Regions from separate parts of the Anaerobacillus sp. ABA4_114 genome, predicted to be linked through region 1. Evidence: riboswitches for the same ligand, from Rfam matches in the RefSeq annotation. Region 1 holds a riboswitch; the other holds the start of a gene.

Evidence for each region. Region 1 has a riboswitch for FMN ahead of ACXAEY_RS18300 (ECF transporter S component). Riboswitches for the same ligand answer to the same signal wherever they lie in the genome.
Region 2: it holds a riboswitch for FMN, as region 1 does, so the genes downstream of both, ribD (bifunctional diaminohydroxyphosphoribosylaminopyrimidine deaminase/5-amino-6-(5-phosphoribosylamino)uracil reductase RibD) here and ACXAEY_RS18300 (ECF transporter S component) in region 1, are expected to answer to the same signal.

The regions. Positions count from the first base shown of each region.
Region 1 covers NZ_JBSWUM010000001.1:3,541,569-3,556,695, forward strand. Annotated here, with positions in the region: gene ACXAEY_RS18270 (cation:proton antiporter) at 1-749, opposite strand, end outside; gene ACXAEY_RS18275 (M4 family metallopeptidase) at 907-2,541, opposite strand; gene ACXAEY_RS18280 (putative bifunctional diguanylate cyclase/phosphodiesterase) at 2,802-5,231, opposite strand; gene ACXAEY_RS18285 (YitT family protein) at 5,359-5,931, shown strand; gene spoIIP (stage II sporulation protein P) at 5,968-7,137, opposite strand; gene ACXAEY_RS18295 (c-type cytochrome) at 7,312-7,686, shown strand; FMN riboswitch at 7,858-7,993, shown strand; gene ACXAEY_RS18300 (ECF transporter S component) at 8,141-8,722, shown strand; gene ACXAEY_RS18305 (amidase family protein) at 8,842-10,302, shown strand; gene ACXAEY_RS18310 (peptide ABC transporter substrate-binding protein) at 10,342-12,039, opposite strand; gene ACXAEY_RS18315 (aminotransferase class I/II-fold pyridoxal phosphate-dependent enzyme) at 12,414-13,823, shown strand; gene ACXAEY_RS18320 (YuzL family protein) at 13,875-13,997, opposite strand; gene ACXAEY_RS18325 (DinB family protein) at 14,040-14,540, opposite strand; gene rsgA (ribosome small subunit-dependent GTPase A) at 14,565-15,127, opposite strand, start outside.
Region 2 covers NZ_JBSWUM010000001.1:1,684,989-1,700,115, reverse strand. Annotated here, with positions in the region: gene resA (thiol-disulfide oxidoreductase ResA) at 1-335, opposite strand, end outside; gene ACXAEY_RS08535 (pseudouridine synthase) at 405-1,139, opposite strand; gene ACXAEY_RS08530 (spore maturation protein) at 1,706-2,224, opposite strand; gene ACXAEY_RS08525 (nucleoside recognition domain-containing protein) at 2,237-2,809, opposite strand; gene ACXAEY_RS08520 (D-alanyl-D-alanine carboxypeptidase family protein) at 2,802-3,962, opposite strand; gene ACXAEY_RS08515 (isoprenylcysteine carboxyl methyltransferase family protein) at 4,028-4,564, opposite strand; gene ACXAEY_RS08510 (type III polyketide synthase) at 4,561-5,652, opposite strand; gene ACXAEY_RS08505 (hypothetical protein) at 5,766-6,101, opposite strand; gene scpB (SMC-Scp complex subunit ScpB) at 6,126-6,704, opposite strand; gene ACXAEY_RS08495 (segregation/condensation protein A) at 6,704-7,450, opposite strand; gene ACXAEY_RS08490 (hypothetical protein) at 7,558-7,710, opposite strand; partial or broken gene ACXAEY_RS08485 (DUF309 domain-containing protein) at 7,843-8,355, shown strand; gene ACXAEY_RS08480 (IS1182 family transposase) at 8,491-9,843, opposite strand; gene ACXAEY_RS08475 (GNAT family N-acetyltransferase) at 9,982-10,353, opposite strand; gene ribH (6,7-dimethyl-8-ribityllumazine synthase) at 10,579-11,049, opposite strand; gene ACXAEY_RS08465 (bifunctional 3,4-dihydroxy-2-butanone-4-phosphate synthase/GTP cyclohydrolase II) at 11,084-12,277, opposite strand; gene ribE (riboflavin synthase) at 12,299-12,949, opposite strand; gene ribD (bifunctional diaminohydroxyphosphoribosylaminopyrimidine deaminase/5-amino-6-(5-phosphoribosylamino)uracil reductase RibD) at 12,930-14,030, opposite strand; FMN riboswitch at 14,161-14,317, opposite strand; gene ACXAEY_RS08450 (peptidylprolyl isomerase) at 14,391-14,825, opposite strand; gene lysA (diaminopimelate decarboxylase) at 14,917-15,127, opposite strand, start outside.

The DNA.
Region 1 (15,127 bases):
TGGATACTCTCTGCTGCAATATAGGCACCATAGAATAAGATCACGCTAAAAATAATCTCGAGGGGATAGTCGTCAAAGTACTTTGTGAGGATTGAAACTGCATATCCAAACCCTCCACCGATCAATAGACCACCAGCTACAACTTTCACAAACTCTAACACACCACTAGTCAGTCCACCCCAGCCCATATCCATATAAGCTAGAAGAGAAAATGCAGAGATTTTGAACAACACAACCGCAAGTCCATCGTTAAATAAGCTTTCGCCTTCAATCGTTGTAGAGAGTTTATGATTTACACCCATACTTTTAAAAATGGAAAGCACGCTCACCGGATCTGTCGCGCTCATTAATGCCGCAAATACAAATGCAACAGGAATGGGTAGATCCAGAAGATAGTGCGTTGAAAACCCGATAACGAGGAAGGAAAGAAATGTCCCTCCGAATGCAAGGGCAAGAATAGGCTTCTTGTTTTCGTTCAAATGAGAAAAAGGAAGCTTTAATGCAGCCTCACCGAGCAATGCTGGTAAAAAGATCGTTAGAATAACAAAATTAAAAATATCCCCCTCCGTAATGAACATCTTTAACGGTTCAAGTACAGGAATATTCAATAAGCCAATTAACGTTCCGATTATAACCAGGGCGATCGGATAAGGCTGTTTTAGTTTTTTTGCAACTGCTGTTATTCCAGCTGCCATAATCACGAGAATCAGGCCAAGTTCAAAAATATGATGCAAGTCTAAATGTTCCATATCTTCCCTCCGATTCTTTATTCTGTTTATATTATAACCAAATCATATGTAGTATGGAAAATCACGGAAGATTTCACCAATGGTATTCTTCCCACCTAATGATGAATTCACACAAAAGAAGAGCCCCACTTCGGGACTCTTCCTTCCATCACTCTTTTTAATTCACACCAACTTGAGACCAAGCACTTGCTACTGAGTTATACGTTGAGCCAGTTCCATAAAGATCAGATGTTGCTTGAAGCAATGCAGAACGAGCATCACTAAAGTCAGTAGATGGAGTCATGTATAAGCTAAGCGCACGATAGTAAATTTTTTCTGCTTTAGTTTTTCCAATGCTTTGGATTGTTAGATAAGCCGCTTTGTTTGGAATCCCACTGTTCGTATGAACTCCTCCGTGATCAGAAGAAGTATAGTAGTAGTCATCCATGTGAGACGGCTGGCCATATGCCTCTGGATTAGACATACTTCTTAGTGCATCTCCTGGTGTTCCAGGTGTATAAACATCCTCACCCATCAGAAAATCTTCTGGTTCAACGAAGTAACCGAAAACATCGGACATGGATTCGTTAAGTGCACCAGATTGATCTTGATAGATTAGACCAGCCGTTCTTTCAGTGACTGCGTGAGTAATTTCGTGCGCTACGATATCGAGTCCGCCTGAAAGTGGATCAAACGTTTGGCCATCGCCATCACCATATACCATCTGAGAACCGTTCCAGAATGCGTTATTGTAGTTCGAGCCGTAATGAACCGTGGAACGGATCGTGGCACCATTGTTGTCATAGCTGTTTCGGTTATGAGTATTCTCAAAATAATCATAAACTACACCAGCGTTATAATGCGCACTAACATCTGCACCTTGAGAGTTAGCTGTGAAAGCATTATTACTATCTACAGAATAGCTACCCGGGAGTGAAGTGCGATAATTCGCAGTTCTCGTCTCAATCACACCGCTCATAGGCTTTGTTACATCGTATAGATAGTACGTCCCGTTAGCATAGTACGTATTTAAAGATTTATATTTTCCAAGGACATCATAACCATATCCACTTGTAGCGCCTTCAGTTACAGCGTTATAAGCATCTACAACTGAGCCATCTCGAGCATCAACGAAGATTTGCCAGTTCGCTGGGTAAGGATCGATAAACTGAAGTTGCACTTTATAAGTAAGGTAGTACTTATCGTCCTTCTCAACAACAACTTTCTCGCTCTTTTCTATTTGATCTGATACTTTGGACTTTCTAACAAAACTAGGGTTTTCACTTACAACATTACTAGGTTTGACATCGATGTGATCCCAAGCCTTTGCAATCGCTTGTTTATCAGAAAGCTTTGCCTTACTACTACCTTTAAAATTCTTTTCAGCATTAGGATGTAAATCGCCGTTAATCGCTACAATATTATCGTTTTTATCCGTATGTACGATAAATTTCGCTCCGTCAATTTCTTCTCCCTTAACAGTTTGAACATATTCATAATGCGTCATGCCCAAGTCATCTGTAGATTCGTTAATCAACTTTAAATTCTTTTGATTAACATTGAATAGCCCTTCGTTAGATTTTAAAAACGCTTTGACTGCTTTTTCATTCCCTACTTTGTCTTTTGATAGTTTACCAGATAGAAATGAAGGTACGTTCCTTTCCTTTTCCCACGTTTGTTTCACATTCTCCATTTTTTGAAGTGCGTTTTTTTGATCTAGACTAAGATCCTTATCAGAAGCTGCTGAAGCGGTTGGAAGCGCTGATCCAAAAGCAAGTCCAGTGGCGAGTGCTACTACCATTCCTTTTTTCATACTGCTTTCCTCCAATTCAAAATGTTTAGAATTTTTATTACATTAGTAGAATATCACAGATATTTTTACGTTTGTATTGGGAAATATATAGAAAAACACAGGAATATTACCGATGTTTCCATTCACATTTCCCAATAACATTCATCAACACTTGGTGATATAATAAATCTACAGCTCTCCCGCACTGGAAAAATTTAACTTTTAAACACACAAAAAAGACGAGCTTATTGCTCGTCCATAATTTATCAGGAATATTTCCTCTACATACTAGGTAACTCTATTCCACTTGTTTGTAATAAATAGGTTTCTACATCCTTACCTGGAAGCGGTCTACTGTAGTAATACCCTTGAACATCGAAGCACTCTAACCGTTTCAGCACGTCAATCTGTTCTTTTGTTTCTACGCCCTCGGCAATAATCTCTAAGTTTAAATGTCTCGCTAAAGAGATGATCGTTGTGACGATACCTAAACTACTAGAATTATCAATCAACCCTTTGATAAATGATTGGTCGATTTTCACCCTGTTGATAGGTAATCGCGTTATGTAATGCAAAGAGCTATACCCTGTACCGAAGTCATCCATACTTACGCCAACGCCTATCTTCCTTAGCTTCTGTAGCTTTTGAATCGTGGTGTGCTCATTAAACATCGCCATACTTTCTGTGATTTCAATTTCAAGCGATTCTGGTGAAATGCCTGCGTCTTCTAGGTTTTTCATGATTGTACAGACGACGTCCTCCTGATAGAAATGACGCTGAGATATATTCACTGACATGGTATACCTCTCGCAGTATTGCGTTTGCCATACTTTTAACTGTTCACAGGCATTTTTTATAACGATTTTTTCAATAGGAACAATCAATCCCGTTTCTTCCGCTGCCTGGATGAATTCATTCGGAGCAATCAACCCGATCTTAGGATGAAGCCACCTAACGAGTGCTTCGAAGCCAATGACGCTGCCTGTCACTGTATTCACTTTCGGTTGATAGTAGACGATCAACTCATCTTGTTCAATAGCCTTTCGAAGATCGTTCTCTAACATGATTTTATGAAGCGTTTGATTACTCATCTCTTCTTGATAAAACGCATAGTTGTTCATATCCTGTTCCTTAACATGATACATCGCCATATCAGCGTATTTGAGCAACTCTGCCCCTTTCTTTCCGTGAGTCGGATAAAGAGCGATCCCGATGCTTGCCGTCAACAAGCATTCTTGATTCTCTATCATTAGAGGAGATTGAAATGCATGTAAGATAGAAGCTGCGACTCGTTCGACATCTTCCTTCTTACTATAACGCGGAAGAATGATGGTAAATTCATCTCCACCTAATCTTGCCACAAACAAACTTTCATCTAATACTTCTTCCAACCGTTTTCCGATGGACTGGATAACCAGATCCCCGAAATCGTGACCGAACAAGTCGTTGATCCGCTTAAATCTATCAAAATCGATTAACATTATAGCGAATGGTGAGGGAGCCTTCTGATTTAGGAGAGACGTAAGCTTTTCGTTGAAATAACGCCTATTCGGTAACCCCGTTAATTCATCATGATATGCAAGGAAATGTATGGTTTTTTCAGCACGCTTTTTCTCTGTAATATCCTTTGCGATGCCGTACACACCTACTATTTCCCCTCCAACATTAATTGGTACGGTCGAGATATGTAACTCTTTAATCTTATTTCGTTTTGACTTTATTTTGATATCGAATTGGTGGACTTCACCTTGCAGTGAACGGCCGAACATCCCCTTAGCAAGATGAACCTCATCCCTGACTACGACTTCATGAAAGAACTTTGTTTTTAACTCTGGAATCGAATACCCTGTGTACTCAGCAGCTACATAGTTTACACTCGCAAATTTCCCATTCTTATCGATTGAAAACACAGCATCTGGATTGTGATGAAAAAGCGTTTTAAACTGCTGTTCGTTTTGTACTAGCCGATCGGTTTGTTCTATTTGTCTAGCGATTCCGTATCGATCTGGAACATATACTAGAATTCCTAAACAGATGTAATTAAAAGCGAGCGCTATCAGATACGGTCCAAATGAATTCTCTTCTTTAAGGTATAAACTTTGATCGACCATCCCAAAAAACAACAGGTATGGTAAACAAGAAAATACGATACTTGCAGCGAAACTCCCTGCAAATAACCAAATGCGATAATACCGCTGATTACCATTTAGGTTCAACAATAATAAGAAACGTACGATACATAGCGAAAAAGCAAATGTAATGATAATAAATAAGATGATATGGATCGACTGAATGGAAAGCGACTCCGAAAAGAAGACAAGGTTGCCAAGGATCAATGTGGTTAGGATCGCACTAGTAATCATCATAGAGCCAATCAAATGATACTTAGGATTCATCTTTTTGTTGATGAACAGTTTGATAACAAGATAAGAAAACAATGAGCTCAACAAGATCGATAGAATGGCATGATACAAATAGACTTGTACAGAACCCGGGATTGAAATGGATAAGTTGAATAGAAGGTTGATCATATACTGTGATAACCCGAGTATGACGGACGCAAGCACAACGGTTTTTCTAGTTTTTCGTATAGGCTTTTTATTGTAGTTCAGAAATAGAAAAACACCGCCATAAATGATCAAGAATGAAATCATAAAACCTGCAATGTATAATGCGTATTCGATCGTATATAGTTCGATTATTGAGAACATGAGGACCCCCGACAGTCTGCTGGCAACTAGGCAGCATTTTCTTTTCTGGTAATTAACAAACACGTAATGAAAATCTTTCTGAAAACATACATATTAAAACAACCCTGAACAAGCAGGTGATCGCACCATGCTAAAGAAAATAGTAGCTGTTTTTGTTGGAAGTATAATGGTCGGAGTAGGAGTCAATGGGTTTCTTGTCCCTAACCATCTAATCGATGGGGGTATGATTGGAATTGGGTTAATCTTTAAATATATATGGGGGTTCGAAACGGGACTCACGATTATATGTTTAAGTATTCCACTTTATGTATATGCCTTCCTTTATTTTCGCCCTTACTTTTATAATAGCCTACACGGACTATTACTCTCCTCTTTCTTTATCGACGTCCTTTCTCCCATGCGCCATTCCTTTCAATACCCTTCTTTAATAAGTGCTATGATAGGAGGGTTTTTTGTAGGTTCAGGAATTGGGATCATGCTTAGATTTGACACAAGCACAGGCGGGACGGACCTTTTAGCACAGTTTATATCCAAAATTTCATCTCTAAATGTAGGAGTCATTATTTTCCTTATCGATGGTCTCGTTATTATTATCGGCTCAAAAACGATCGGTTTGAACTCTACGATGTATTCTGCTATCGCTATTTTGTTTGTTGGAATCGCTACAAGCTTACTCACAATAAAAAAAGAAGCTACATAAAAGCGCTGACTCCATTAGGAGCCAGCGCTTTTTTACTTAATTACTAACTTTTAAAACACTCCAGTAGTGCTCACTAAGAACGTCTGCTATGGCTTCAACTGTGCGACTTAGTTCTTCGAGGTTGTTATCTACTCCTCCCATTTCAATCAGCATCGCGTTAGGAGAAATGTCCTGGTTATACACACCATCTACACGCTGACCTTTCTTTCCGATTACGCCTCTGCTTAAGCCAGGGTACTTTTCCTTCAGAGAATTATGAAGCTCTTTTGCAAGCTTTAGGTTCTTTTCATAGTTTGGGTTCTCTTCACCGATGACAAAAACCGTTCTAGCATATTTCTCATTATTGATGGTGACCGTCGTATCATCCTTCCGTAGAGCATCTCTATGGATATCGATAAACATATCAAAATCTGAATTACTACTCATAGCAGATTGAACGATGGTTCTCGACACATCGTACGCTTTACCGTGCTGCCAGCCTTTTTCATTCAATAATGCACCTATATTCGACTCATCGACTACTGTACCGATCCCTCTGTTTTCAAGCGCTTCTCCTAGCATTTTTCCTACGAGAGTTATGTTTGTTTTCCCGTCGTTTGCAAGGTCTCCATTCTTATTGCCTTCGAGGCCTAGCAATGGTAAATATGACTCGTAACTATGGGAATGATAAATGAATGCGACATCCTTACCGTTCGTCGTTTGAACAGGAGGTGTTACAGGTTCCTTCGGATCTTGGATCGTAAGTTTGTCAGATGGGACATCCCTTTCTATAAGCAGATCATTAAGGGGGGGTACTGACTCAACAGGTAAGTTAGCAAAGCTCGTCCCTTCTCCTGCCACGTGAATCTTCGCATCATACAAAGCAAAACCCGGAAGCTCACTACCAAGGAGACTTCGGATGTCGCCTGGTTTGATGCTCGTGATAAACTGAAACGCAACAAGGGATAATGCTGGCGGTTCACTTCCTTCGGGCAGTACTTGCGTTAAATAATGATTTTCCGTTCCCATCGCATAAATGATCGCCTCATTTGAGAAGCTCGTTACCCAATCGTGCATCATCGATGAAGAAAATCGATATTTTGTTTCGGACGAAGAGATAAACCCTGCAACGATAAATAAGCTGATTAAGCTAATGATCATAAGGAATGAAAGTGTTCTAAGCATACTGTTACTAGGATTCTGAAAAAGTTTAGCATTTTGTTTCATACGCTCTCTCCCCCACCGTCTTCTTACTCTATGTCTATGAAATCACCAATTACATTAGAAGATTTTTTTACTAGTAATAGTAGAAACGTATATGTTTCAAAATAGATGCAAAATATATTTGATAATTGAATGTGCGAAAAGTATGATTAAGATAGGATAGGGGAGGTGAACAGAATGGGAAAATCATCGGCGTACATTGCTTCGACAATTTTGTTCCTAGCGATCGTTGTAGGCTTTACATACTGGCTAACAACAACGGAAGAACATGCCGGCTCTGAAGGCGGTCATGGCGAGAAAACGGAAGAATCTGCTGGGGAAGATTCAGCAGGAGGAGAAGCAGAGAAAATCTACTCTCAGAACTGTGCTTCCTGTCACGGTGGAGACCTTGGTGGAGGAGCAGGTCCTGCACTTAATGCTGTAGGTGGCAAGTATTCTAAGGACGAAATCCTCGACATCATCAAGAATGGTAAAGGTGGCGGAATGCCAGCTGGTTTGATTCAAGGTGAAGAAGCTGAGATGGTTGCCGCATGGCTAGCCGAAAAAAAATAGTATTGTAATAAAAAGCTTTCTGTTTCTTCAACAGAGAGCTTTTTATCATTTCTATACGATGTTGTGATCAAGCCATTTTGAAAGCGCTATTATAGAATAGCTTGAATTCAAGATGTTTTTGTTGAGTTATCAGCTCTCGCCGTGTATAATAAAGCTGTAAAACATTATACGAACTATCTTCGGGGCAGGGTGCAATTCCCGACCGGCGGTGAAGGAGCAATTTCCTTAAGCCCGCGAGCCTGTTTTTTGGGCAGGATCTGGTGAAAATCCAGAGCCGACAGTACAGTCTGGATGGGAGAAGATGGTGGAGTAGCAAGCTTTCTATTGAAAAAATAGACGATAAGCTTGCTTATTTCCCCATGCCGACTACCATGAGCCCCATACTCATGGTTTTTTTCGTGCATAGGGCCACATCTCCTTTTCGATGGTTCAAAAATCAAAGGAGCAATGTCATATGAAAACTGTATCAAAGACACAGCGCATGATTGTTGTCGCAATGTTCAGTAGTATCTCCTATCTATTGATGCTACTAGATTTTCCGCTACCTGGATTTCCTGTTTTCCTACAGATCGATTTCAGCGATATTCCAGCACTCTTTGTGGCGATCCTTTATGGACCTGCCGCAGGTATACTAGTTGAAGCCATAAAGAACCTTATTCATTACGGTATACAAGGAAGTTTCACTGGTGTCCCTGTAGGTCAACTCGCTAACTTTATCGCAGGTGTATTCTTTATCGTACCGACTTCCATTGTATTCAGGAAGTTTAATCAGACTCAGAAAGGACTTACGATTGGGCTTATTCTAGGTACTCTATTGATGTCAGCAATGATGGGATTGTTGAACTATCTCTTGATCCTACCGGCCTATACGTGGTTCATGGGGTTTGAGGCGATGTCTGACTCAGCTCGTCAAGCACTGGTTCTAAAAGGAATTACGCCGTTTAACCTTATAAAAGGTTTCATTGTAGCTAGCATATTCATCGCATTCTTTATTAAGTTAAAACCCTGGTTTGCAAAACAAACGAGGCTTGCCTAATAAATTCGAGCGCGTATCCACACCGGATACGCGTTTTTATTTTGACCTATTTTCCAATTGAAGGAAAACTCCTTTCGTTTGTTGAATACGTAAAAAAAGTAGAAAAGGAGGCTCCTACTATGGTAACCATCGATTGGCTTGAAAAGTCGACCATTTTAGATTTACAACAAGCGATGTTTGAAGGGACGATAACATCCTACGAGCTTGTTTGTTTATACTTAGAACAAATCTCAACGTACAATTCCGAAATTAATGCAGTGTTGGAAATGAACCCTGATGCCTTATTCATTGCAGAAGGACTTGATCGGGAACGACATATACAGGGACCAAGAAGCCTCTTACACGGAATCCCTATCCTACTGAAAGATAACATCAATACAGGTGACAACATGCATACAAGTGCAGGTTCTTCCCTCCTTTCCAATTCATTCGGGAGAGATGATGCGTTTCTTGTTAAGAAACTAAGACGTGCGGGAGCGGTTATCATTGGGAAGACCAACATGACCGAGTGGGCAAACTTCATGAGTGACTCGATGCCGAATGGATATAGCTCGAGAGGCGGTCAAGTTTTAAATCCATATGGACCAGGATCCTTGGACGTTGGAGGTTCGAGCTCTGGCTCAGCGGCTGCAGTTGCATGCCATTTCGCAACTGCTTCTATCGGTACTGAAACAAATGGATCGATCCTTAACCCTGCAAGCTCAAACTCAACTGTTGGGATTAAACCAACTGTTGGATTGGTGAGTAGACAAGGAATCATTCCGATCTCATCATCTCAAGATACTGCAGGACCCATTACGAGAAACGTTACCGATGCTGCAATTCTATTAGGTATTTTAGCAGGACAAGATGAGAAAGATCCTTCTACTCTTAGTGCACCCTCTCAAAGTGACTATACGCCTTATCTTTTCAAACCTACCTTTGAAACCATCAAGCTTGGCGTAATAAAGAATGGATACTATGACGAAATGCATCCTGAAGAACAAGAGCAGTTTGATTTTGCTATTAAAGCATTACAAGAAGCAGGTTGTTCTGTCTCCGAATTTAAAGAGATCGTTTCCGATCAAGAAAAACTAGAAAATGACTACAACGTGCTTTTATATGAATTTAAAGCAGGTATCAATGCATACCTTGCTAACGAAACAAGATCTGAAACCAAGCTCAACTTAAATACAATCGTAGACTACAATAATAAGAATGAACAGACAATGAAATATGGTCAGTCACTCTTACTCGAGGCAAACGAAACGAGTGGCACATTAACAGAACCGGATTATTTAAAAAGTAGACTTAAAGACATTAAACAAGCAAAAGAAATGGGCCTAGATGCATTGTTTAATAACGAAGGTTTGGATGCGATAGTATTCGGCGGCAGCTATGGATCTACACTCCCTGCAAAAGCAGGTTATCCATCCATCACTGTTCCAGGCGGGTTTACTTCAAACGGCAAACCGTTTGGGATTACCTTCACAGGACCATCCTTTAGTGAACCTCAACTTATTAAACTCGCTTACACATTTGAACAACTTACAAAGCACCGTGAAGCACCAAAAACAATTACCAAACCTGTTAGCAACTAAAAAAAGAGTCGGGCAGCAGCCCGACTCTTCTTTCGTTTACTATTCGATCGTTACCCACTTAAGTGTAGAATCTGCACCAAATTTGTGGATATGGTAGTTCTTAACATGTTCTTTCATCAAGATTGCGCCACCGCGCTGGTAAGTAGGAACAATTGCCGTATCTTCTTCGATAAGGATACGCTCAGCTTCCTGCATCATTTCCCAACGCTTCTGCTGATCCGTTTCAACTTTAGCATCTGAAACGAGCTTGTCATACTGTTCGCTAGAGTAATCCATACGGTTGTATGCTCCGTCAGTTTCAAACATGTAAACGTAAGTCATTGGATCTGGATAGTCTGGTCCCCAACCACCAGTTGAGATATCGAAGTCACCTGCATCTTCAAGATCAAGGAACTGCTTCCAAGGCTGTTTGTTGATTGTAATTGTAAGTCCATCTAACTTAGACTCAAACTGCTCTTTTGCGTATTCAGCAATTTTAGAAGCAAGCTCTGAATCAGTTGTTAGGAATTCAAGATCAACTGAATCTTGTCCAATCGCTTCTAGACCTTTCTTCCAGTATTCAGCAGCGTCATCTGCTGTTTTGTCAGCAAGGTAGCCCTCTGGAGCTGGTGCTCTGAAATCTTCACCATCTTTGAATAAGAAATCTTTTGGAACAAGGTAACGAGCAGCAATTGAACCGTTGTTTAGTAAAACGTTTACTAGACCATCACGGTCATATGCAAGGAATAGTGCCTTACGAATGTCATTGTTCGCTAGCGCTTCATTCTTTTGGTTCATACGAAGGAAGAAGATCGCTGTATCAAGAATTGTAGAGAAATCTTCTCTTCCCTGGAACTGATCAACAAAGTCTGCACTTAGACTAGCACGATCGATTTTTCCAGTTTCGTAAAGGTTAACGCGTGTAGCTTCATCTTTAACGATTTTATAGTTTGCTTCTTCAAGCTTTACAGTGTCAGCATCCCAATAGCCATCGTTCTTAGCAAGCTTCCAACCTTCACCATGGTTCCACTCAGCAAGAGTAAATGGTCCGTTGTAAAGCATAGTATCTGCTTCTAGAGCATAGTTTTCACCTTGCTCTTCAGCAAATTTAGAAGGCTGTGGATAGAATGAAGCAAATGTTAGAAGGTCGAAGAAGTAAGGAACCTTCTGAGTAACAGTAACTTCAAGAGTCTTCTCATCTACTGCTTTAACTCCAAGTTCTTCAACTTTACCGTAAAGCGGGTCACCTTCAGTTACGATTTCATTTCCATTTTTGACACCAGCTGTTCCTAGCATTGAAGCGTATCCGCCCAATGTATCAGGGTGAATGATCTTCTGCCAAGAGTAAACGAAATCTTCAGCTGTTACCGGTGTACCATCAGACCAATTCGCATCGTCACGAATCGTAAATGTATAAACCGTTTCCCCATCCTTTTCTTCAACCTTAGGCTCTTCAGCAGCCATACCAAGGACAGGTTTATTATCCTTATCTAAACGATATAGACCTTCAAATACCTGGTTCATTACGTTGAATGCTACAGTGTCAGTTGCCTGTGTAGTATCCATCGTTGGGATATCCTGTGTATCCGTAAGATTCAATACCTGTTCTTTGCTTGTTTCTTCAGTGCTTTCTGAATCTCCTGATGCTTTTCCTTCACTGTTTGTATTTCCAGAAGTACTGGAATTACCAGAACAAGCTGCAAGGAAAAGGCTTAACAACATGATGACTGAAAGCAGTAGAGAAAACTTCTTTTTCATTGTTTTACCCCCTATTTGTTTTGCCATCCAGGTAATTGGCTTGATTTCTTTCTTTTCAATATGGAAAAAGGAACGATAATGAGTGCAATAACAGGGAGGTCACCTCACTCATTGCTATGTACGCCTAAACCCACTTCAAAGAATGAAATCCGACTAGTTACCTGAATGTTTAAACTTATTGTAAATTTCAAAAAACTTTCTGTAACCATCCAATTTAGTCAAATTGACACCAACCAATTTGTAAATTTATGTTATAAATTCATGCAAATGGCTTATTCTCCTTATATATCAAGGACTTTTGAGCTAAAAAGTTTTTTAAAAATTTATACAATTTTCTTTAAATTTCTCTATAATAGTGTATGAGGTGATAAAAAATGGCGAGACTCATCCTAGATTTTGATAGTAAGAAGCCACTTTACAAACAAATTGTAGAATACTATCAGAATGCCATCCTGAATGGCTACTTGATACCAGGTACTCTTCTTCCTACTGAACGCGAACTTGCGATACAACTGGAGGTAAACCGGAGCACGATCACGACTGCTTACGCAGAATTAAGAGCGAATGGTTTAATCACTTCTAAGCAAGGTAGCGGTACGCGCGTAAGCGAAGAAGCTGAAGATCTTCTCCCCAATCACTCGATCACTTGGAACAAATTACGTAATCATCACTTAAACGAAGACAGCGTTGTTTTTAGACAAGTGTACCAATATATGAATGAACCCTCATTTATTAATTTGATGTCAGGCACTGCCGCCTCTGATCTTTGTTTAGCAAAAGAAACAAAGGAATTAATTCCTTTTACAATGAGAGAGAGCAATGGACGATCCGTGACTTCAAGTATTACAAGCTCTTTATGTCAATTCATCAAAAATGAAGCTAACCCGGAAAACATGGTTCTTACTTCGAGCATCGAGCAGTCCATACTCATCGCACTCAAATGTCTACTCACACCAGGCGACACTATTGCTGTCGAAGCCCCCGCTAAATTTTCACACATTAATATGTTATTGACTTCAGGTATAAAAGTGATATGGTTCTCAAATGACAACCCTTTGACAGAGCAGCTGTTACGAAAAGAAAAACTTAAACTCGTCATAACGAGCCCACTATACAATCAGAGTAACAAAGCATCGACGAGCAAAAAGCGAACGGATCTATTGCAGTTATGTGAAAGAGCGACTATTCCGATGGTGGAAATTATTGAAGCACCACTACTCATCCATTCTAAAATCAGTTCTATCCCTACTTATTATGAACTAGCTAGTGATCGTAAATTTGTCATACAGATTGGCCATTTCACTGGGATTGCTCCTGGGATTAGCATCGGATGGATCATAGGACCATCTAATGTGAAGCTACGTCTTCAAGAGGTTCAAATGCAGCTCGGTCTTATCCCCCCTCCTGTTCTATTGGAACTTGTCGATAATATTTTGAGTTCAGAAGTGATGATGTCCCATCTCGATGATGTTTTAAAAGAATTGAATGATCGAAGACACCACCTCCTATCGATAATCGAGCCGTTCTCAGAAAATATTACGATTGTGGAAAAAGGTGATCCTACTTCCTTGTGGATCGATATAAAAACCCAGGTGCCTGACAAAGAAATTGTTAAAGTATTTCTAGAAGAGCGTTTGCTGATTCTTCCGCATGCTGGAGCCAACGATACCGTACGAATCAAAGTACCCCTCTTCTATGTAGACCGAGAACCATTACTTGAAGGTGCCAGAAGATTGGTTGCTAGTATGAACAAAATTCTTAGGCGAGAGTTGGTACAAGCTTAAGCATTCTTTCACAATAAAAAAGTGTGTTGCTTTTACGCAACACACTTTTTGCTATTTCTTTTTCTTCTTCCTCTTGGAATCTTGCGGCTCGCCTAACTCGATACCAGTTCCCTGTCCTTCAGGCTGAGAAGAAGGAAGGCCTGTTGTAGATGGATTTGCTTTTCGCTTTGCCATACGACTCACCTCCACTCATAGCATGTCCGGAGGAGTGGTCTCTTATGAAAGAAGACTATGGAATTCTATGCCCTGTTCGTTCATAAAAACCTCGATTTGGAGTTTATGATGATGATCATGTTCAACAAGTCCTTTTATATAGCTCGTTAAACATAATGGATAATTATCGATATAAAAGGTATGTTCCCATTCTTCGAGCGTAAATTCATTTAACTTTGCTACAACGTTACGACGTTCTAGAATACATTCCTCAATCAAATCGTCCATTGACTTACCTGACTTCGCATACTTTGAGGCTTTTAAATTGACCGATTCAGCACTAACTGATGATTTTTTTAACCTCTCTTCTTTCTGAATATATGGGAGTCGCTCTTCTAACAGGTACGTGTCCCATACACGAAGGTGGGCTACAATTTCTGCAACCGACCACTTATTCGGCTTAATCGGCGTGAAAAATGTATCATCACTTAACGTCTTGACCGTTTGAATTAACCAGTCTGGTAAAGAAGCATATTGAGCTAAAACAGAACGTTCAACATCCATCATTTTGCTCCTCTCAGCATAAGATTACCTGCGGTGTTGCCTTGTACGATCTCCAGCTACTTTCTTCCATTTCTTTCGTTCTTCGATTTGAGCCCTCTTATCCGTTTGCCTTTCCAAATAAGCGAGTTCCCGCTCAAATTTCTTGTAATTGTCGAACCGCCTTTGCTCGAGACTTCCTTCTTCAATTGCAGAAAGTACTGCGCACTTTGGTTCCCCGGTATGTGTGCAATCTCTAAAGAAACAGTTTTCGGAAAGTGCTTCTATATCTTGAAAGCTGTTCGTCATGCTGCTCGCATCCCAAAGCTGGAGTTCTCTCATTCCGGGGGTGTCGATCAGTATTCCGCCTGTTTCAAGAACGATTAACTCCCTGCTGGTCGTCGTATGTCTCCCCTTTCCATCATCGTCTCTGATTCCCTGAACTAGCTGAATGTCACTACCATATAACTTATTGATTAATGTTGATTTTCCTGCTCCAGAAGATCCAAGTAATGCAACGGTTTTCCCGTCACTCACATATGGTTCTAGTGCTTCAAGCCCTTCACCGGTCGATGAACTAACAATGTGAACAGGCACTCCGATTGCAATTC
Region 2 (15,127 bases), 1.9 Mb from region 1:
TTTGCAGTAAGCTTCGGTTCTGAAACATTCACTGCCAGAATTTCTACTCCTTTTTCCTTGTATTCTTTATACTTCTTGTCCATCGCTGGCATTTCATCTTTACATGGCTCACAGTACGTTGCCCAGAAATTCAGGAAAACCCCTTTTCCTCTATAATCCTTCAACTCCACTTCATTTCCTTCTAAATCAGAAAGAATAAAGTTAGGAGCTTGATCGCCCGCTTGAACGACACCGCTATCATTCGCGAAAAAGTTCGTATAGAACGTATATCCGACTGCTAGTAATACAGCAGCCAGAATCACCGTTCGGACAACGAGCCGGTTTTTTTTCTTCATTTCACACCAACTCCAATCAAACAAAACAATACTACTTTTACTATAACGTGCTGTCTGGAATACGAATGACTATTTTTTTGACTTTTGTGTGACAGCCTCGTTACGAAGCTGCTTGACCTCGTATGGTTTAAGCTCACGGTATTCCCCAGAATTAAGCCCAGTTAATTCTAAAAAGCCATATCTTTCGCGCTTTAGCTTCTGAACAGGGAATCCTAACGCTTCAAACATTCTTCTCACCTGGCGATTTTTACCTTCATGAATCGTGATTTCTACGATTGATTTTTGTTTTTGCTTATCGATCGATAGAATTCTTGCTTGTGATTTAGAGGTTTTCCCATCTTCAAGATGTACACCGTTCTGTAGCTTTTGAATAACCTCTTTTGTGACGATTCCTTTCACTTTTACCACGTAGACTTTGTCGATTTTGTAACTTGGATGCATAAGCTTATTTGCAAAGTCTCCATCATTTGTTAAGAGTAGCGCACCTGAAGTGTCATAATCCAACCTGCCAACAGGGAAAACACGCTGCTCGATATGATGAAAATAATCCGTAACGGCTTTTCTTCCTTTGTCGTCTTCTACTGTAGAAATGACTCCAGTTGGTTTATAAAACAAAAAATAAACCGGCTGTTCACGATACACCGGAATTCCGTCCACTTCTATTTTGTCACTGTCTTTTACTTTCGTTCCTAGCTCTGTAACAAGCTTTCCGTTCACCTTCACTCTGCCTTCTTCAATCAATGTTTCTGCTTTTCGTCTAGATGTAACTCCAGCTTGTGCGATTACCTTCTGTAAACGTTCCATATCATTCACCTCACTAAAACATCATACTCTTGTGTTAACGAAACCTCAAGTACAGATTCATTCTATCATTCATTATAGGCAATTCGCATCTTAACCAACCATTTAAAATGCAAAAAGAGTCTCTTGATGAAAGAGACTCACAAACTGTCGAGAAAGCTTTAAGAGCTATTTACCATGAATATTGTGAGATTTCCGCTACAGGATGCTCGCTTTCCGCGGGGCGGGCGGTGAGCTTCCTCGTCGCTTACGCTCCTGTGGGATCTCACCTGTCCCGCTGATCCCGCAGGAGTCGAGCATCCTTCCGCTCCAATCCGCATAAGGATGTTCAAATTCATAGAAAAAATAACCTGATGTGACACCAATAAATAATGGCATATAAGATCGGAAAGTACTAGTTGATATAAATGTAAACTAGTAGGAGTGACATCTCTCCCATGTTCTAACGTGCGCTGGAAGCTCGGACTATTTTGCAGGAGACCCTGACGTTCGTCCACAGGAAAGCAAGATGTGTTCCATTGCGTTTAGGATCCACAATATCCTAAAGGTATGTTTTATTTAAGAGACTCTTAACCAAAGACGATCGTGACAAAAACGATTGCTGCGATGATTCCGACTAAGTCTGCAAGCAACCCTACTTTTAAGGCATTCCCCATTCGTTTTATTCCAACTGCACCAAAGTAAACGGTAAGGATGTATAGGGTTGTATCAGTACTTCCTTGCATCGTCGACGCTAACCTTCCAATAAATGAATCTGGTCCGTATGTTCTTATGATGTCTGTCGTCATCGCTAGAGCACCTGTCCCAGAAATCGGGCGAATGAGAGCTAGAGGGACGATTTCTGTTGGAACACCGATCATATCGAGGGGAGCTTTTAACATGTCGCTCACAAACGCCATGGCGCCAGACGCTCTAAAAACTGAGATTGCAACCATCATTCCGATTAGATAAGGGACGATGGAGATCGCAATCGAAAGCCCTTCTTTCCCACCTTCTACAAATGATTCGTAAGTAGGGACTCTTTTTAACGTTCCATAAACAAGAACAAACGCAATTAATATAGGGATAATCCAGATCGAGATATTCAGATCATCTCCCCCTTATCTCCTATTGAACATGCGATCGATGATAATTGCGCCTATCGTTGAACAAACGGTAGCCGCAATTGTCGTTCCTATTATTTCGGCAGGTGATATGGAGCCATACTTCATTCGAATCGCTATTACACTAGTAGGAATCAATGTAAGACTAGAAGTATTTAAGGCTAGTAACGTTACCATCGATCGAGAAGCGCTATCTCTCATGTGATTTAATTTCTTAAGCTCTTCCATCGCTTTGATGCCCATAGGTGTTGCAGCATTTCCAAGTCCGAACATGTTTGCGATCATATTCGATAAGATATAGCCCATAGCTGGGTGATCTGGAGGAACTTCCGGAAATAGCTTCGAAACGATCGGTTTGAAAACGTTCGATAAACTCACTAAGAGGCCAGCGTTTTGTGCGATCCTCATTAGCCCGAGCCAGAAAACCAGGACGCTTAACAATCCGATACAAACAGCTACAGCTTCTTCCGCACCGCTAAAAATGGCTTTGTTCACTTCTTCCATAGTGCCGTTAAACATCGCATAAAGAATACTAAGCACGAAAAGGCCCACCCATATCAAGTTAACCATATAGATCACGCTTAATATCTAGTGAAAACAGCTTTTTAAAGAAACCCCAAAACCCTTTGCTTTCCGTTTCACTTTCGTATGTTAGAGGTGCTTTGACGATTACTTTGTCATCTAAGCTTATTTTATAAATACCAACTGGATCTTGAAATGATTCAGGGTCATCCCATGATTTCTTCTCTGGTGGTTTTGCCAGTCGGATACTTGATTCGATTTCTTTCCTCTCGTTCTTAGTCAATGGATAAACTAGATCACGGTGTAATTTAACCTTTCCTTTATACGGTTCCTTTTTCACTTCATCAAGGAAACCTTTTTCTGCTAATGTAGTGAGTTCATAATTCTGATAACCCCAGTTAAACATTCCGATATGATCGTTCCAATCGGATGGTGCATCGAGCGTAACCGCTATTAACGACATACCATCGCGCTCAGCCGTGGAAACGAGCGTCCGTTTCGCTCTTTTCGTATACCCCGTCTTCCCTCCGGTCGAGTCGCTATAGAGACCCGTTACTAACTTATTTTTGTTTCTCCAAACGTAATCCCAGCTTTCATTTTCATTCGGTGCTCTATGAACTTCTGTACTCGATATGATTCGATACATTTCATTGTTCATGGCATATTGGGTAAGAAGCGCCATATCATAAGCAGTTGAATAGTGCTCTTCATGGTCATCAAGGCCATGCGGATTGGCAAAGACTGTCTTCGTCATTCCGATTTCTTCTGCCTTGTAATTCATCAATCGCACAAACCCTTCAAGGCTCCCTCCCACTTCCTCAGCAATCGCCACAGCTGCATCGTTTCCAGAACGCAGCATCAATCCATATACAAGGTTCTCGAGGGATATTTTCTCTCCAGGTTTTAAATAAAGTGAAGACCCTTCTGTGCCTGATGCACGGGAACTAACCTCTACATTCTCATTCATCTTTCCAGACTCTATCGCTAATATCGCAGTCATAATCTTGGTGATACTTGCAATCCTTCTCTGTGTATAGGCATCTTTCTCGTATAATATCCGTCCTGTATCTTGTTCCATTAATATTGCACTACGCGCTGACACGCTCACGCCTTTTGCAAAAACATTCTCAGGGATCAAAAGGAACAATAAGGTGATGATTAGTATAACGATGCTTACTTTCGAACGTAACAACTTGTTCATGACTTCCACGTCCCCTGACTCCGTATTTGTACAAGTCTATGAACGACAGAACGTGGATATGATTATCATTTATTATTTAAACGTCCGAAATCCGTGGCTTTCCTTAATGCAAATTCCTCAGCTGGTATCCTTATTTTAAGGAGTAAGAATGCATTTAAAACTGTGAATAACAACGCTGTTATATAGGATGAAAAGATAAGGGGCAATGCGATGATTTCAATCACAACAATAAGATAATTTGGATGTCTAATAAACTTGTATGGCCCCTTTGTAACAACATTTGCGTCTGGAAGTACAATGATCTTAGTATTCCAAAATCTCCCTAGACTTTTTATCGTCCAAACTCTAAGTAATTGAGTGATGATAAAAATCGTGAGCATGATTGTCCACACAGAAGAAAGCTGAAACCCTCTTATCGCTCCCTCAACAAAAAACGCCGCTAGAAAAGCAACATGAAGCATAACGATGAATTTGTAGTGCTCCTTCCCAGCTTCGAAGGCTCCCTTATCTTTCATCCATCTTTCATTCCTCTTTGCAACCATCAGCTCTGCAAGCCGCTGCCCAACGATCAATAGAAAGAAAACAGTAAACACAATCGTCATGCCGAACGCACTTCCTCCCACTCCAATAGTAGTAATTCAGAACAAAAGCCTGGCCCCAATGCTGCCATCAACCCTGTCGCTCCAACTGTACATTCTTCACGTAAAAACAAATCTAATACAAAGATAACGGTTACTGAGCTCATGTTTCCAAATTCTCTTAATATGGACCTTGAATTAGCTGTTTTGGACCGGTCCATGCCTAAGGCCTCTTCATAAGCAGCTAATACTTTCGTTCCTCCTGGATGCGCGATAAAATAATCGATGTTTTCAACATTGTTTAATGTAAGGAACTCTTTCACGTTCGGCTCAAGCCACTTAGAAACGATAGAAGGGATCGATTTTGAAAAAACGACGTGTAATCCTTGATTACTCACGTCCCACCCCATCACGTCTTCAGAGTCTTTCATCAATGTAGAGTATGTTGTACGGATGACTGGTAGACAAGCTAATTTCGATCGTTTTAGAAGTGGAGAGTTATTCCCACATAGAAGTACACATGAGGTACCGTCTGCAAAAAGGGCTGTTCCAATCAAGTTACTTTTCGAATAGTCACCATGCTGAAACGTTAAACTACAAAGTTCCACGTTCACGACGATAACGGTCTTTTCTGGGTGAGCTAGACAGTAATCATGCGCTCTTGATAATCCCGCAGCACCACCTGCACATCCCAACCCCCATATCGGGATTCGTTTTGTATGAGAAGAAAAAGGAAGAACGTTCATCAATCTAGCTTCAATACTTGGAGTCGAAATCCCAGTGGTAGAAATGAAGAAAATAGCATCTACCTCACTACAGTCCACCTTCGATTCAAGGTAATACGAGTTTTCTAAACAGTCTAGGATCGCCTTAGAGGCATAATCAACAGAAAGGGTGATATACTTTTCATTCTTCTCCTCAAAAGTAGGCCCTCCCTTATACCACTCCACAGGCATCGCAAAATACCTCGAGTCGATCTCCGCGCTTTGAAAAGCAGGTAAGAGCCTGTCTATATCTTTAAAATGACTACCAAACTGATCTCTTGCAAATGTTATTGCTTCATCTTGACCTAAACGATTGGGAGGAAGGTGTCTTCCTATCGATAGAATCATCATACCGACTCCTTCAACGATCTTTTCGTTTATTTTGAGATTTATTGGTAGTTATTATTCTAAAAAGTTACACAAAAATGAGGTACTCATCATTGAGCACCTCATTTGTCTTATCACTTCTGTTTTATACGATTTAGCGAAGATTGTATCCCTTCTAAATCACTACTTTTTATGACATCGATGAACTCATCGGCATCACTAATATAAAGTCGCTTTCGTTCTGGGTATCGCTCAAAAAAGCAAAGTGCGATCTTTTCTTTTAAAAAGGATTCTCCTCCTAAAATTTCTTCTTCGATCACTTTACTCTCAAATACAGTTGGGTACAAGACTGAGAAATTCTTTTCAGCTCCATTTGATTCATATGTAACCGTCATCCTCGAAAAAGCATCCTCTGGTGAATTTGAACGTTCCTTCTCTAACTCTCCACCTACAATGTGTTTAATTTGCATAGATACCCCCTCCGATTCATATGGTCAGTCAGGAATTTCTTGAAACTTCTCGAAAAATAAATCTGCTTCATCATCTTCTCCCTGATCTTCCCCATCTGGTAATGGTGGAAGGTCTTCAATCGCGCTCAAACCAAAATGAAACAGAAACTCTCTTGTCGTCCCATAAAGAATTGCCCTACCTGTCTTTTCAGCTCGGCCAACTTCTTTAATCAGAAGTTTACTCATTAACGTTTGAAGAGGCTTATCGGTCTTTACCCCCCGTATTTCCTCTACCTCTACTCTTGTGATCGGCTGCTTATATGCGATGATAGCTAGCGTTTCAAGTGCTGCTTGCGATATGGATTGGTTCTTAGGATCCTCAACCATTTTTTCAATGTAAGAAGCATTCTTTGAGTTCGTAGTTAGCTGATAGCTTCCTCCAAGAAAAACGATTTGAAAACCTCTTTCCTTCTCAATATATTCTTCCTGCAATTCGTTTATTGCTTCTAACACATTCTTTTCATCGATCGAAATCGTTTCAGATAAGCTCTTCAGATCGATTCCTTCGTCTCCTACTACAAACAGGAGACTTTCGATGATACTTTTTATTTCTTCGTTCGACACTACATTGCCTTCCTTTCACACTCAAAAATCATAATTTCACCGAAGTTTCCTTCTTGTTCACAGCTCACATACCTTGTTTTCATAAGTTCTAATATCGCTAGAAACGTAACGATCATAGGACCCTTTTCCTGTTCGGTAAATAGATCCGTAAATCGCTTTCGTTTTCCACCTTTCAGCTGCTCCTTGATCTCGCTCATTCGGTCCTCTATTGGGATCTCTTCGGTTTTAATCGTCGTTCTTTTAGGCTTTTTCTCTTTCACTCTTCGCGACATTTTTTGAAAAGCTGCAAGCATATCATAAAGCGTAACATCTCCGATCGATGTGTTTGAATCTTCGCGGCTATATTCAGTCATATCAGCTGGTGGACGAGTATATAATAAGCTTCGACTGCTTTCTTTTTTCTTTAACTCATCTGCAGCTTCTTTATATTTCCGGTATTCGACAAGTCGCTGAACCAGCTCATCACGGGGATCTTCATCAAGTTCTGCATCTTCTTCAAAAAGCTCTTCTTCTCGTTGGGGTAAAAGCATTTTGCTTTTAATAGCGAGAAGAGTTGCGGCCATTACAAGATATTCACTCGCAATGTCGAGCTCTAGTTCTTGCATCGTATGTATATATGTTAAATATTGATCAGTGATTTCTGAAACGGGTATGTCATAAATATCTACTTCATACTTATTGATCAAATGTAACAATAAATCTAAGGGACCTTCGAAAGCATCCACCTTAACATTATAGTGTTTCATAAATTCATCTTCCTTTTATATACCATCTAATAAACCGATTATATCACACTGAATCCGTGTACCGACTTAGGAAAATACAAATAAAGACCGGGCGAATGCCCGATCTATCATTGCTTTTGTTGACCGAGGACTGAGCTGATCATCGTTGAAACATCCTCTGTATTTCCTTTTTTGGGCTGGCGATTTTGGTACACACTGTACAATGCAGCCCCAACACTAACCGCTGTTAATAAAGGCATCATATTGCTTCTCTTGCCCATAATGGCCACTCCCGATTTCGTTTTAGTTCAATAAGATGAACCGGTCTTATTATGCTACATGACCAGGTATCCCATTCACTTTTAAAGTGCTTTCATCATGTGCTAAACTACAAGGGAATTGGAGGAAATGACATGTATCCAAAAGCTTATATTGATTATTTAGTGCATTTTCACGGTTTGCGAGATTATTTTGAATGCCACGAAATATTAGAAGAACACTGGAAAGAAGATCCTCGTGGTGAGCGAAAACCCCACTGGGTCGGTCTTATTCAAATTGCGGTCGGTTTATATCATCATCGAAGGGGAAACGTTGCCGGAGCTAAACGCATGCTCACAAATGCAAAGAAAATTGCTTTAGAGGAAAGAAAAGCTCTCGAACAGCTTTCACTAGAAGTAGATGCCCTTATCGTTAAGCTGACAAAACAGATCGAACTCATTGAAAAAAACGCACCATACGAAAGTATAGACCTCCCGATAACAAGCCCAGAACTTCTCGAGCTTTGTGATGCACGCTGTACGGAAGTAGGCTGCGTATATGGATCTCCAAGTGATTTAACGAACGAATATATCGTCCATAAACACACGAAACGAGATCGAACAGAGGTACTCGAAGAACGAGATCAACAAATCCAAATTCGTAAAGAAAAAGGAACGGCTGAGCCGTTCCTTCAGCTTGTAGAGGAACCCCCGGTTCCTCTACAAGCTTTTTCTTTTGTCTTTCTTTTTTTGGCCTGTGTTTTTTGGTTTGGTGATATCCAAATGAAAAAAACTCTCCTTCACCTAGCTCATCCGGTCTAGGTGAAGGGCAATCTTCTTCATGTTCTGACAGGCAGCTGTTAGTAACGCTTGTTCGCGAACTTTTTGTTTTCCTCGCAAACGACAATAACGCAGCCCATGCAGTTCTTTTGAATCTGCGAAGCTACGCTCGACTTTCTCTTTTCTCATGCGATATATCCACTTTCCCTCATTGGAAAGCCGGTTCTCCCGAACTTGTTCTTTCGCACTTTCCCACACATGTCGGGTGATGGTTTTCTGATGTTTATGATTTTGCGTACACTGGGCTAACAGTGGACAGGCCTTACATATAGTTGGGTCAGATTTATAGTGACGATAGCCTTCTCGATCGGTTGTCGCGTATGTTAATGATTCACCCTGCGGACAGACATACTGGTCTACGTTTTCATCGTATGTATATTTCCATTTCGGCATTATTCCTTTTCTGGATTTATAACGACGGTGGGCAATCACCCCAAACACATTTCGTTGTTCTAATCCATGACATATTGGCGTGGTCAAGTAACCGGCATCTAAGCCTACAGCTTCAACGTTAAATCCAAATCGTTTCATCTGTCGGTCTAATCGTTGTAAATAAGGCTTGGAATCATGAATATTACCTGGGGTAATATGAACGTCTGTGATGATGTTAAATTTCATATCTGTCGTGCGATGATCCAAGTAAAAGAACCCTTCAGGCTTGTGTTCTCGATACAAATAGCCACTCTCTGGATCTGTGTCACTGACTTTGATTTCTTTCGTCTTATTCACCTCCTTCTTTTCTTTTAGAGGCTTTTTTCCATGATCAGTCCGATCCTGTTCCACGGCTTCATTCAACTCTTCAATGTAGTCTACCGTTTCAACGTTGATTTCTTTTCTAGAAAACTTCTTCTTATTGGCGTTGGCTTTCAAGTGGGTTGAATCTGTATAAAGCACACGCCCTGAAACCATACGGTGGTTCATCGCCTGATGAACGATTTCATCGAAGACCTCTTGGAAGATATCCGTCTCATGGAATCTCATTCGCCGATTCCAGCTGATCGTGGAGTGATGAGGCACAGTGTCTGTAAGGTTCAATCCGAGAAACCAACGATAAGCGACATTGGTTTGAATTTGACGTTCCAATTCTCGTTCGGACCGAATGCCATAGATGTAACCGATAATCATCATCTTGAACAGCACTAGAGGATCTAGCGAGGGACGTCCGTTGTCTTCACAATAGTAGGGACGTACTTTCTCTGGAATAAAGGAAAAGTCTATGTAGTGATCAATTTTGCGAAGTAAGTGGTTTTCAGGGACTAATTCATCAATCGTTACCATTTCTAATTCGTTTTGTCGCGCTTTTTTAGATTGAAACAATGAAATCACCGCCTAAAAAGAATCTATCTATAGGGTAACAAACGAGAGAGCGAAATGAGGGAGAAAGAGAAAAAAACAAAAAAACAGGCTGTCGAGACTTTCTCGACAGCCTGAAGGAACGGCTGAGCCGTTCCTTTTTTAATTAGATATATTGATATTTCCCTCAAGATGACATCTCTCAAAGAATGTTCCTGTAAACTCATTCCCTTTAATATCAACATCATCAGTTAGGATCTCACATAGAGCCTCAACCATTTGTTTACCGATTCCCTGGTGACGGTGAGAAGGGTTGACACTAATGTCTTTCAGTTCAACTTCGGTATCACTGATCCACTCAATACCCAATAGTCCGATGATATCCTCATCTTTCCACAGATAGAGCTGTCTTGAGTCCATATCTTCATAATCTTTGATGGACTGCTGAAGCTTCTTTATTTCTTTTTCATTTGGCATAAAGCTCAAAAGTCCCATTGCGATCTTTTCATGAGCTTTTTTATATCGAATTAACATCATTATCCCTCATTAAAGAAATTCTTGGCGTTCTGTTTATTACCATATTCAATCATACGATGAAGTGTTCATACAAGTCTTCGCACAAGCGCAAAGAGCATGATTACAGCGATCAGTACACACATACGGATCAGCCACTTCTCTTGTTTTTTACCCTTCACTTGCATGACTCCCTTGTCGGATTGTTAAACATCACCACAATCATAGCCAAAAATCTCCTATTAATCAACTTTCAAATGATTTTGATAAATTCGCCATCTCAATCGCAGCTGCAGCAGCTTCCCAACCTTTGTTACCAGCTTTCGTTCCTGCACGCTCTACAGCTTGTTCGATCGTGTTGGTAGTCAACACTCCAAAGATGACTGGCACGCCGCTCTGAAGCGTTAAATTTGAAACGCCTTTTGCAACTTCACTACAAACATAGTCGAAGTGAGGCGTTGCACCTCTGATCACCGTTCCAAGGGTGATCACAGCATCATACCGACCTGTATCGACCATCTTCTTAGCAGCAAATGGTATTTCAAATGCTCCGGGAACCCACGCTACATCGATATCATTTTCTGATATGCCGTGCCTTTTTAAGGCATCCTCAGCTCCACCAAGCAACTTGCTCGTAATAAATTCGTTAAATCTTCCTACTACAATACCTACTTTTAAACCAGATGCAACTAAATTGCCTTCATATAAATGACCCATCATTAATATCCTCCCTGTTTGGTTTATTTTTGTTTTAGAAGTGCAGCATATGTCCAAGCTTACTATGCTTTGTTTTCAAATATCGTTCGTTCTCCATCCTCGATGCCATCTGAAGTGGAACACGATCTTGGACTTCGAGACCATATCCTTTTAAGCCTGCGATTTTTCGCGGATTGTTCGTTAGTAGCTTCATGTTAGAGATCCCTAAATCACGAAGTATCTGAGCACCGATCCCATAATCTCTCAAGTCTGGTTTGAAGCCGAGCTTCTCATTGGCTTCTACGGTGTCATACCCTTCTTCTTGAAGCTTGTACGCCTTCATTTTATTGAGAAGTCCTATTCCTCTTCCCTCTTGGCGCATATAGAGTAACACGCCATGCCCTTCTTTCTCGATCTGAGAGAGCGCAGCATGTAATTGCGGACCGCAATCACAGCGAAATGAGCCGAACACGTCACCTGTTAAACATTCCGAGTGCACTCTTACTAAGGTAGCTTCATCAGGAAGAATCTCGCCTTTTACAAGTGCAACATGTTCTTTTTGGTCCAAAATATTGGAATAGCCGATCGCTCGAAATGAGCCGTATTCAGTAGGCATTTCTATCTCAACTTCTCGCTTGATGAGGTTATCTTTACGATTTCGATAGTGAATGAGATCTTTGATCGTAATCATTTTCATATCGTGTTCTTTTGATAACTTGGCTAAATCCGGCACACGTGCCATCTCACCATTCTCTTTAATGATTTCGCAAATCACCCCTGCAGGTTCTGATCCTGCTAACTTTGCAAGGTCGATCGCCGCTTCAGTATGCCCTGCACGCCTTAACACCCCGCCATCCTTTGCCACTAATGGGAAAATATGACCAGGTCGATTAAAGTCTGAAGGTTTAGATTGATCATCAATTAACGCTTTTATAGTTGCAGCTCTTTCCGATGCAGAAATACCAGTCGTTGTACTTACATGATCAACGCTTACTGTAAATGCAGTGCCATGAGAGTCTGTATTATGATCCACCATCGGATTCAGCTGTAGCTTTTTTGCCCTATCTTCTGTGATGGGTGTACAAACAAGCCCTCGTCCAACTGTAATCATAAAATTAATCGTTTCAGGTGTGACCTTATCTGCTAAAGCGATAAAATCCCCTTCGTTTTCACGGTCCTCATCATCACAAACGATTACCATTTTTCCTTGCATTAGATCATAAATCGCTTCTTCAATCGTATGAAACATACCAATCCCTCCCTCTTCCGTCTACTTAAATCCGTGATCTTTGAAGAAATCATGATTAAGCGTATTGTGTTCGTTTTTATCTTGACTTTTATTGAGGTACTTGAGTATATATTTCCCAAGCATATCGCATTCAATATTGACCGTATCGCCGACGCGCTTATTGCCTAATACGGTAGCATCTACAGTATGGGGAATAAGAGAGATCGTTAATGTATCATCCGTTAGTTTAAACACAGTTAAACTTGTCCCATCTACGGAAACAGAACCCTTTTCAACAAAATAGTTCATAAGGTCTGCAGAAAGCTTTATATCATAGTACAACGCATTATCAACTTGTTCGATCTTCACGATTTCTCCAATACCATCTACATGACCCGACACAAAGTGACCTCCGAACCTTCCGTTTGCGGCCATCGCTCGTTCTAAATTCACATCGTCGTTTGGACGAAGTTCTCTTAATCCTGTTGCACGAAACGTTTCAGGCATAATGTCTACAGAAAAGAAAGAATTTGTGAAGGTAGTAACGGTCAAACATACGCCATTTATCGATATACTGTCACCCAAATGAACGTCTTCGAGAACTTTTGAAGCGCGAATGTCCATTACGATCGACTCACCCGATTGATGTACACTTTGTACTTTACCTATTTCTTCAACGATACCTGTAAACATCACTGCACCTCCGCTTCGATATGATCTTAATGTCGTCCCCTATTTGTTCAACGCTCTCGATCGTAAGTTCCAGTGTATCTTGCATTGTGGCAATTCCATTTCCTTCAAACGATGTCGGTGCACCTGTACCACCGATCAGCTTAGGGGCTACGTACGTGATCACTTTTTGAAAAGCTCCCGCTTCCAAAAAACTACCGTTGATCGTAGGTCCACCTTCTACAAAAACAGATGTGACTCCACGATCAGCTAGCATATGCAATACATCATCAATTGAAATAGAGTCACCTTCCACTGCAAGAACAGTTACGTGCTGAGAGAACATTCTTTTTGTTTCATTTTTAGCCTTTTTAGTCGTAATAATCCAAGTTTCCACAGAGTCATCTTGTAAAACAACAGCATCAGAAGGAAGCCTTAACGTTCGATCGAGAATAACTCTTATAGCACTTATCCCTTCACCATACCTTGTTGTAAGAGAGGGATCGTCCTTCTCCACGGTTCCGACACCTACGAGTATCGCATCGTGTTGATGACGTTCTGCATGAACATCTTGCCTGGCTTCGCTTCCAGTAATCCATTTGCTTTCTCCTGTTTTAGTGGCTACTTTACCATCTAATGAAACGGCCGATTTTAGTGTCACATAAGGACGGTTCGTCTCTATGTAGTAAAAGAACACGTCATTTAGAGAGTACGCTTCTTCTTCAAGTAAGCCTACATGAACGGTTATACCAGCGTCCTTCAACCGCTCTATCCCTCTTCCTCCTACGAGAGGGTTTGGATCTTGCATTGCTACATGCACCTCTGTGATACCAGCATCTATTAATGCATTAGCACACGGTGGGGTTTTTCCATGGTGACTACAAGGTTCTAACGTCACATAAGCAGTTGCTCCCTTTGCTTTTTCGCCTGCCATTCTAAGTGCATAAACCTCAGCATGTGGCTCACCTGCTTTTAAATGGGCACCCATTCCAACTATTCTTCCATCACTGACGATAACAGCACCAACAGCTGGATTTGGAGCTGTTTGACCCACCGTATTTCTCGCGAGTTCAATCGCCATCTTCATATAATCTTTGTTATTCACATGTATCATCTCCTAACGAATCAATTGGGGTTAAGAGATAAAAAAAGCCTCCCGATTAGTAGGGAGGCTTTAAAAAGAGTATACCAAATAAGCCTTTTGAACGTACTTCTTCAAAAGGATCGGCAAACTTTTACTCCTTCTCCCATCCAGACTATACTGTCGGTCCTGGTCTTTCACCAGATCCACCGTTTACAAAAAGCAAACGGGTCACGGACTTAGTTGATTACGCAATAGAATAATCAATCATTACCGCCGGTTGGGAATCTCACCCTACCCCGAAGGAAAGTTCTATACAATTGTCAATGTTATTGCTATAAGGAAAGTGGTTAAACTCCTTACAACAACCTTAAAGTCTGAAACTTACTCTTCCCAGACTTTCACTTCTTTCATAACATCACCTTGCTTGATGCGAAGAACAGTATCCATTCCTTCCGTTACTTGACCGAATACTGTATGTACTCCATCAAGATGAGGCTGTGGTTCATGTACTAGGAAGAACTGACTACCGCCAGTGTTCTTACCAGCATGAGCCATAGAAAGGGATCCAGCTACATGTTTATGAGGATTACCTTCTGTTTCACAATCGATTGTATAGCCAGGGCCGCCCATACCAGTGCCTGTTGGGTCTCCACCTTGTGCAACGAATCCAGGAATGACACGGTGGAAGTTAACACCGTTATAGAAGCCTTCATTTGCTAGTTTTTCAAAGTTAGCTACAGTGTTTGGCGCTTCTTCTGGGAAGAATTCAATTTGAATTACTTCGCCATTTTCAAATGCGATTGAACCTTTTTTCATTAAAAATATCCTCCTGCGTAAACAATTTGCTTAAAAGCTCTTTCATTATAGCATAAGAGATGCATTTACCATATGAATTAACTTTAGGAAACTATTTTGATATAACCATTTTTTTAAAAGGTCTGTCATATTGAATTAAATCTTCATATGATTCTCTTTCAACTACAAGACTTGATTCCCCATCTTCTACAAAAACAACAGCTGGCTTTGGTAGTCGATTGTAATTATTCGCCATCGAATACCCATATGCTCCGGTGGAAAAGACAATCATCACATCTCCTGCGATCGCGCGCTGAAGCTGA